2 regions of the Amycolatopsis sp. VC5-11 genome follow, and region 2 is predicted to be linked to the other one. Evidence: riboswitches for the same ligand, from Rfam matches in the RefSeq annotation. Region 2 holds a riboswitch; the other holds the start of a gene.
The links. A riboswitch is a leader RNA that binds a small molecule or an ion and turns the genes downstream of it on or off. The one in region 2 is predicted to bind thiamine pyrophosphate.

Region 1 (4,409 bases), on a different contig from region 2:
GCGTTCCTCGGCGAGGGCGAGCGCCGCCGATTCCCGTTCCGCGATCGGCACTTCGCGAACTTCCGCGCCCCAGCGGCGGGTCGCTTCGACCTTCAGCCGCGGCGTGACGTCCGGCACCACGATCACCGCGGTGATCCCGAATTCGCGCGCGGCGTAGGCGACCGCTTGCGCGTGGTTGCCGCTCGAATACGCGACCACGCCGCGTTCCCGTTCGGCGTCGGTGAGCGCGGCGATCGCGTTGTACGCGCCGCGGATCTTGAACGCGCCGATCGGTTGCAGGCTCTCGGGTTTTACCCAGAATTCGCCGGGAACCCAGAGCTGGCGCAGCAGCGGGGTGTGCACCGCGGTGCCCTTCAGCCGTCCGGCCGCGGTTTCGATGTCGGAGATCGTCACGAGGTGCATGAGGCGAGTATGTCAGGAAAGTGTGAGCTTTAGTCTATCCATTGTGGACAGTCAACGTGGCGTCCCTCACGCCGGGGCAACGAAGGGAGCACCTCGGACGACTTAACCGTTGAAGAAGCAGGGAACAGGGCTGGGAAACGATCAGATCGGAATCATGAGCGAGGAGCAGAAGGAAACCGCGGAGGACAAGAAGAAACTCCGCATGACCTCGGTGCTCGCCGCGGCGCTCGCGGCGGTCACCGCCGCGTTGCTGGGTTCGACGCTGGGGGTCGCGGGAACAGTCATCGGCGCCGGGGTGGCCAGTGTGGTCAGCACCGTCGGCGGCGAGTTGTACCTGCGGTCTTTGCAGCGCACTCGCGATGCCGCGCGGAAGGCGATGGAGACGGCGGCGCGGCGCAGTCGCGGTGCGCTGGTGCCGGTGGAGGCGGTGCGGGAGTCCGGTTCCGGCGACGCGGCGACGGTGCATGTCGACGCTGACGTGGCGAACATGCCGACGGTTCGGTTGCGTCCTACTCAGCCGGATGCGGCTGAAGGTCTGGGCGAGAAGCTGCGGAAGATGCGGTGGCCGTTGATCATCGCGTCCAGTGTGGTCGCGTTTGTCGTGGCGTTGGTTGTGCTGGTGGGGATTGACTGGACGACTAAGGGGAATGTGTCGACTGGGTTGATTCCTCGGCAGCCGGAGACCAGTCAGCAGCGGGATGATCATCCGGACAACACGCCCAGTACTCAGCCGCAGGCGCCGCCGACTGGGGAGTCTCGGTCTAACGGTCCGACGTCTGCGCCTACTACTACGGCTAGTGCGCCGCCGTCTTCGCAGGCTACGCGGGAGAGTCAGGCGCCGACTTCTTCGTCTAAGCCGTCTAGTAGTTCGCAGGCGCCTAGTGGTAGTCAGACGGCTACTGCGCCTGCGGTTCCGTCTAATGGTGGGGAGTAGCTCGTCGCCTGGCGGCGACATTGCGCACGGTGGTTGCGTGGGGCACCCCGAAGCTTGATTGTGCTGACGGTTCGGGGGTGCTTGTCAAGGCGGGAAAGATGCCTTGACAAGCACCCCCGAACCGCAGGGGAGCTTCGTATCGGGGTGCGGGGGAGGTGTGGGTGCCTCGCTCGTTGGGGGCACCGGTGCGGTTGGGTGGCTCGCCTTGGGTGGGTCGGCGGGCGTGGTTATCCCAGGTGGGCTCGTAGGGTTTGTGCGGCTGCTTTGGGGTCTTCCGCCTCGGTGATTGCTCGGACGACGACGATGCGGGTCGCGCCTGCGGCCAGTACTTCGGGTAGGCGGGGTTCGTCGATGCCGCCGATGGCGAACCACGGGCGTTCGGTGTTGCTCGCTGCGGTTGAGCGGACCAGGTCCAGGCCGGGGGCGAAGCGGCCGGGCTTCGTCGGGGTGGGCCAGCAGGGGCCGGTGCAGAAGTAGTTCACTCCTGCCTCGGTGGCGGCTGCTGTGGCTTGCTCCTCCGAATGGGTGGATCGGCCGATGACTACGTCGTCGCCCAGGACTCGTCGGGCCAGGGAGACTGGGATGTCGTCTTGGCCCAGGTGCAGGACGTCGGCGCCGACGGCCAGCGCTACGTCCGCACGGTCGTTTACCGAGAGCAGCGCTCCGTGTCGGGCGCAGGCCTCTGCCAGGACTTCCAGTGCTGCGATCTCCTGCTTGGCCTCGAGCGGGGCGCCGCCGGTCTTGTCCCGCAGTTGGATGATGTCCACGCCGCCCGCCAAGGCTGCGTCGGCGAACTCGGCGAGGTCGCCTCGGGACGTGCGGGCGTCGGTGCACAGGTACAGCCGGGCGTCGGCTAGCCGGGTGCGAATTTGGTCTCCGGTCAAGGCAGGCATGGCGGTGACGTTACCCGCGCGCTACGGTGTGGGAGTCCGCACGGGAGCCCGAGGCAACGGGCTGAGAGGGAGCTGCCGCTCCGACCGTGGAACCTGATCCGGGTCATGCCGGCGCAGGGAGCGTGATTCCACTGTGAACACCAGCACCACAACCGTCACTGTCGTCGGCGGCGGCGTCATCGGGCTGTCCGTCGCCTGGCGTGCGGCCGCTCGCGGATGGCGCGTCACGGTCGTCGACCCGGAGCCCGCGCGCGGCGGGGCGTCCTGGCTGGCCGGCGGGATGCTCGCACCGGTCACCGAGGCGTGGCCGGGCGAGGAAGCCGTGCTCAGCCTGGGGGAAGCGTCGCTGCGGCGCTGGCCAGGCTTCGCACGCGACCTCGCCGACGAGGGCACCGATCCCGGGCTGGCCGAGCACGGCACGATCGTCGTCGGGTTCGACAGCGCCGATGCCGGGCACCTCGACATCCTCGCCGGGTACCTGCGTTCGCTCGGTCGCGACGTCGAGACGCTCACCGGCCGCGAGGCGAAGCGGCTCGCGCCGGGCGTCGGTGCGGTGCGCAGCGGCCTGCACGTCCCGGGTGATTTAGCCGTGGACAACCGGAAACTGCTCACAGCGCTGAGCGAAGCGGCTACGAAGCGTGGGGTCGAGTTCCGGCGCGAGCGGCTCGAGAGCCTTTCCGACGTGTCCGGCCCGGTGATCCTCGCTGCGGGGGCGTGGACCGGGCAGCTGCATCCGTTGCTGGAGCACGCCGTACGCCCGCTGAAGGGCGAGATTTTGCGACTGCGTCCGCGTCGTGGCTGTCTGCCGCCTCCGCCGTACACGGTGCGCGCGATGGTCGAAGGGCGGCCGATCTATCTGGTACCGCGAGAAGACGGCGAACTGGTCCTTGGCGCGACGCAGTACGAAGCCGGTTTCGATCAGGCTGTCACCGCGCGCGGCGTACGCGAGTTACTGGAAGGCGCGGAACGTATTCTGCCCGGCATCACGGAGTACGAGCTGGTGGAAGTCGCTGCCGGACTGCGTGCTGCGAGCCGTGACGCTCTGCCGTACATCGGCGAAGTGAGCGAAGGCGTGTACGCGGCGACAGGACATCACCGCAACGGTTTGCTGATGGCGCCCGCGACTGCGGACGCCGTGGTCGCGTGGCTGGCCGGCGAAGCCCCGCCGCCGGAGGTCGCCGCGGCGACGCCCGCCCGTCTGGTCGAGAAGGAGCGAGTCTGATGGAGATCAAGGTCAACGGCGAATGGCGGGAATTCCCCGACGACAGCACCGTTTCCGCGGTCCTCGACGCGCTGGGAGCGGAACGCAGGGGTGTGGCCGTCGCGGTCAACGGCGAGGTCGTGCGGCGTGGCGAATGGGAAGAAGCGGTCGTGCCGAAGGGCGCGCAGCTCGAAGTGCTGACCGCGGTTCAAGGAGGTTGAGCATGGACGACCTGATCATCGGCGAACACAAGCTGTCGTCGCGACTGATCATTGGCACCGGTGGCGCGGCGAATCTCGAAGTGCTGGAACGAGCGCTCGTCGCGTCGGGCACCCAGCTCACCACCGTGGCGATGCGCCGAGCCGACGCCGAAGGCGGCTCGGGCGTACTGGAGCTGTTGCGGCGCTTGGACATCGAGCTGCTGCCGAACACCGCAGGCTGCCGCACGGCGGCGGAAGCCGTGCTCACCGCCCAGCTGGCCCGCGAAGCGCTGGAAACGAACCTGATCAAACTCGAGGTGCACGCCGACGACCGCACCCTGCTGCCCGATCCGCTGGAAACCCTGGAAGCAGCCGAACGCCTGGTGGCGGACGGTTTCACGGTGTTCGCGTACACCAACGACGATCCGGTGCTCGCCCTGCGCCTGGAGGAGGCGGGCTGCGCCGCGGTGATGCCGCTCGGTGCTCCGATCGGTACTGGGCTGGGAATCCGGAACCCGCACAACATCGAACTGATCGTCTCGCGCGCGTCGGTGCCGATCGTGCTGGACGCGGGGATCGGCACCGCGTCGGATGCCACGCTGGCCATGGAACTCGGCTGCTCGGCGGTACTGCTGTCGACCGCAGTGACCCGGGCGGCGGACCCGGAACGAATGGCCTTGGCGATGCGGAGCGCGGTGGAGGCGGGGTACCTGGCGCGCGGCGCGGGAAGGGTGCCGCAGCGGTTTTGGGCGCAGGCGTCCAGTCCGCCTCGCTGAGCT
Region 2 (4,409 bases):
CGAGCACCTCGCCGTCGGCGATGTCCAGCTTCGCGTCGCGGACCGCGGCGAACGATCCATAGTGGACAGTCAGATCCCGTACCGTTAACGCCATCAGAACTCCCCGACTGTGCTGCGGCCGCGGACCGAGCCGAACCGGTCGATCAACGCCACCGCCACCACAGTCACCACCATGAGCAGGGCGCACGAGGCGTACGCCATCTGGTTGTTCAGCTCCCCCGGCCTGCTGATCAGCGTCGCGACGGCCACCGGCAGCGTCGGCGCGTCCGGCCGGGCGAGGAAGCTGGTCGCGCCGAACTCGCCGAGCGCGACGACGTACCCGAAGCCCGCCGCGGCCACCACCGACCGCGCGACCAGCGGAAAGTCGATCTCCCGCCACACCCGCGCCGGACTCGCACCGAGCGTCGCAGCGGCCTGGCGCAGCCGGACGTCGACCGCGCGCAGCACCGGCAGGATCATCCGCACCACCAGCGGCATGATCACCAGGGCTTGCGCGAACGGCACGAGCAGCGGCGACGTACGCAGGTCGCCGGGCAGCGCGTCGAGCGTCACGAGGTAGCCGAAGCCGACGGTCACCGCGGACACGCCCAACGGGAGCATCAACGCGACGTCCATGGTCTCGCCCATCCCGCGCGCGAGCCCGCCGGGCGAACGCCGAAGCGCCACCAGCACGACGCTGGCGACCAGTCCGACGGCCATCGCCAACAGCGTCGCGTCCGTGGCCGCGGCGAGCGAATTCTGCGCCGCGATCCAGCCGGACACCTGCAATGCGTCGTTCTGCCCGACGGTGTTCAGCGCCCGGTATCCGGCGAGGCTCCATCCGTCCGAGCCGGACACTGACTCGACGAGCAGCGAGACGATCGGCGTCAGCAGCAGCCCGAGCACCACGACCGCGGCACCGACCGTCCACCACTCCCCGCCGCGCGGCCGACGTGCGGTGACCTGCGCGGACCGCAGCTTCACCGCGTTCTCCCGCTTGCGGCGCGCCATCGCCCCGAGCACCAGCGCGGCGACCACGGCGGCGAACTGGATCAGCGACAACGCGGCCGCGCCGGAGAGGTCGAGCAGGTCGACCGTCCGGAGATAGATCTCGGTCTCGAGCGTCCGGTAGCTCCCGCCGCCGAGGATCAGCACCACGCCGAAACTGGTGGCGCAGAACAGAAACACCACTGCGGCGGCGGACGCGACGGCCGGGCCGAGCGCCGGCAGCGTCACCGACCGGAATGCCCGCCACGGCGAAGCTCCAAGCGCCCGCGCGGCTTCGGTCGCTCGCGGATCGAGGTGCGCCCACAGCCCGGCGACCGTCCGCGCGACGACGGCGACGTTGAAGAAGGCGTTGGCCAGCACGAGCGGCAGCACGCCGCCGTCCGGCCAGATCGCCCGGAAAGCCAAGCCGACGACGACCGTCGGCAGCACGAACGGGACCAGCACGATCGTGCGCGCGAGCCCGACCCCGGGCAGCCGCACCCGCGCCAGGAGGTACGCCACCGGCAGCCCGGCGAGCACCGCGACCACGGTCGACGCGGCCGCGCTGGCCAGCGTGAACCCGGCGAGCCGCCACGTCTGCGGGTCGCCGAGCACGGTGTCGACGCCGCCCGCGGAAAACCCCCGGCCGACGATCGCCACGACCGGCCAGGCGAAGAACACCACCAGGAACGCGACCGGCAGCAGACCGAGCAGCGTGAGCCCGACAGTGCGCGCGGGGATCACGCGCCCATGAGCGAGCGCCATTCCCCGATCCACTTCTCCCGGCCAGCCTGCACCTTGTCCGCGGGCATCGTGGCCGGCGCCTGCGGCAGCGGAGCCGCGGTGGCCCAGCCCGCCGGCAGTTCGACGCCCTGGCGCGCCGGGTAGACGTACATGTTCGCCGCGACCGTCGTCTGGAACTGCTGCGACAAGAGGAAGTCGACGACCTTCTGCGCCTGCGGGATCTGCTTGCCGTTGGTGAGCACGCCCGCGTACTCGACCTGGCGGAAGCACGTGTCGAGCAGCGCCTTGGTGCGCGGCTTGCCGTCCTCGCCGAGCTCAGCGGCGGGCGAAGAGGCATAGGACACGACGATCGGCCGCGGGCCCTTGCCCGACGAGCCGGAGAAGTCCTTGGTGTAGGCCTCCTCCCAACCGCTGACGGTCTTGAGGCCGTTGTCCTTCAGCTTCTGCCAGTAGCCCTGCCAGCCGTTCTCGCCGTACTTCGCGACCGTGCCGAGCAGGAAGGCCAGCCCCGGCGACGCGGTGGCCGGGCTCTCCGCGACGGTCAGGTCCTTGTACTTGGGGTCGGCGAGGTCGTCGTAGCTCTTCGGCTCCGGGAGGCCCTTGCTCGCGAAGTAGGCCGGGTCGATGTTCACGCAGACGTCGCCGAGGTCGACCGCCGCCAGCCGGTGCTGCGGGTCGACGGAATAGCGCTGCGGGCCGCGGTCGGCCTCCGGGCTGGTGTAGGGCTGGAAGACGCCCTCGCTGAGCGCACGGGAGGCGAAGGTGTTGTCGACGCCGTACGCGACGTCGCCGATCGGGTTGCCCTTCGTGAGCACGAGCTTGTTGGTGAGCGCGCCGGCGTCGCCGGACTTGAGGATCTTGAGCTTGATCCCGGACTGGCGCTGGAAGGCGTCGAGCACGTCCTGCGGGGCGGCGAACGAATCGTGCGTGACCAGCGTGACGGTCGGCGTCTGCTGGTCCTGGCTCGCGGACGACCCGCCCGAGTCGCCGCTGGACAGCGAGCAGGCGCTGGCGAGCATCGAGACCCCGGCGAGGCCTGCCACCGTGCGGACGGTCCGCGACATCATTCTTCCCCTCCTGCACTGCGCCGGATGAGGGAGAGCGATACGGCCTCCCTACGCCGGCATGATCCGGATCCAGGTGCGAACGGTCGCGGGTTGACGGCCCGCCTCTCAGCCCGGCGTACCGGACTCCCGTGGCAATGCCGCAGCGTAGCCGACACCATGGAGTGATGACGCAGCTATTGAACGACTCAGCGGTGGAAGAGGCCCTCGGCACCGTCCCGGAGTGGCAACGCGAGGACGCCGTCATCGTGCGGACGGTCGAACTCCCGTCCTTCCCGGCGGCGATCGAGGTGGTGGACCGGGTGGCCGAACTCGCCGAGGAAGCCGACCACCATCCGGACATCGACATCCGCTGGCGCACCCTGACCTTCCGCCTCAGCACTCACTACCTCGGCGGCCTGACCGAACGCGATTTCGCGCTGGCCCGCCAGATCGACGAGGTACTGGCGGCCCGCTGACCAGGTGTGATGTCGGCAACCCTGGCAACATGAACGGCCCCTTCGCGCGTCTTCCGAACAGACGCGACGGAAGGAGGCCTCATGGTCCAGGCACTCGTAGTGGGAATGGGTTCGTTCGGCCTGATGGTGGCCGCCGCGGGAGGCGTGCTGTGGCACACCGCGCGCAACCGACGTGACCTTGATCACAAGCGGTAACAGTGAGCTAGATCAAGGCGCTATCCCAGCGGAATCATCGGCACTCGCCCCGCTAGGACTCGCCATGAACAGCACATCCGCCCAGCTCACCGCCGCACAGCGCACGTGGGTCGCGGTGTTCTCGACCGCTGTCGTCCTCCTGTCGATGGTGGTGCTCGGCCTGCTCGGCTGAGCCCCGGCCGGTTCACGGCAGCGGGAACATCCGGATGAACCAGAACCTGGCGATTCCGATGAGCCTGAGCACGACCTAAGCGCCCCAGACGGCGTAGAGAACGATCCGCACCGGGGCATCTTTGCCGGGTGACCGGGGCGAGTAGGACGTTTCGCCGAAATTGCCCCGGCGCGGGTCAGGCGGTCGAGACGATCCGGAAGCGCTCCCGGTACTCGCTGGGCGTCGTGTTCAGCGTCCGCCGGAAAGACCGGTTCAAGGTCGACACCGTGCCGAACCCGCACGTCCCGGCGATCCGCGACAACGTCTCGTCGGTCGTCTCCAGGCGATGCCGCGCGGCCTCGACCCTGGCGTGCTCGACGTAGGCGGCAGGGGTCATCCCCAGCTCCGCCTTGAACACGCGCGTGATCTGGCGGTCCGTCACATGCGCGTGCGCGGCGAGGTCGGACACGGTCAGCGGATCCGCGAGGTGGGCCGCGATGTACTGCCGCAGCTCGTCGACCCGCCGGGTCGCGGACGCGGGCTCCAGCGACACGCTGAACTGGCTCTGCCCGCCGGGCCGGCGCAGGAACATCACCAGCTGACGAGCCACCCGCGAGGCTGATTCCGGCCCGAAATCGTCGGCTACCAGCGCCAGCGCGAGATCGAGGCAGGCGCTCAGCCCGGCGCCCGTCCACACGGACCCGTCGCGGATGAAGATCGGGTCCGCGTCGACCGTCACCTCGGGATGCTCCGCGGCCAGCTGCCGGGCCGTCGACCAGTGCGTAGTGGCGCGTTTGCCGTCGAGCAGCCCCGCCGCCGCCAGGATGTGCG

Region 1: linked by a shared signal. The riboswitch ahead of thiO (glycine oxidase ThiO) and the one ahead of WA670_RS08415 (thiamine ABC transporter substrate-binding protein) in region 2 are both predicted to bind thiamine pyrophosphate.

What each region holds. Positions count from the first base shown of each region.
Region 1 is NZ_JBAGKF010000001.1:2,801-7,209, reverse strand. Features, by position in the region: gene WA670_RS00050 (threonine ammonia-lyase) at 1-402, opposite strand, end outside; gene WA670_RS00045 (hypothetical protein) at 557-1,336, shown strand; gene thiE (thiamine phosphate synthase) at 1,564-2,229, opposite strand; TPP riboswitch at 2,260-2,366, shown strand; gene thiO (glycine oxidase ThiO) at 2,363-3,451, shown strand; gene thiS (sulfur carrier protein ThiS) at 3,451-3,651, shown strand; gene WA670_RS00025 (thiazole synthase) at 3,654-4,406, shown strand; gene WA670_RS00020 (zinc-binding dehydrogenase) at 4,408-4,409, opposite strand, start outside.
Region 2 is NZ_JBAGKF010000002.1:230,051-234,459, reverse strand. Features, by position in the region: gene WA670_RS08425 (ABC transporter ATP-binding protein) at 1-94, opposite strand, end outside; gene WA670_RS08420 (ABC transporter permease) at 94-1,731, opposite strand; gene WA670_RS08415 (thiamine ABC transporter substrate-binding protein) at 1,707-2,774, opposite strand; TPP riboswitch at 2,806-2,917, opposite strand; gene WA670_RS08410 (4a-hydroxytetrahydrobiopterin dehydratase) at 2,942-3,232, shown strand; gene WA670_RS08405 (DJ-1/PfpI family protein) at 3,775-4,409, opposite strand, start outside.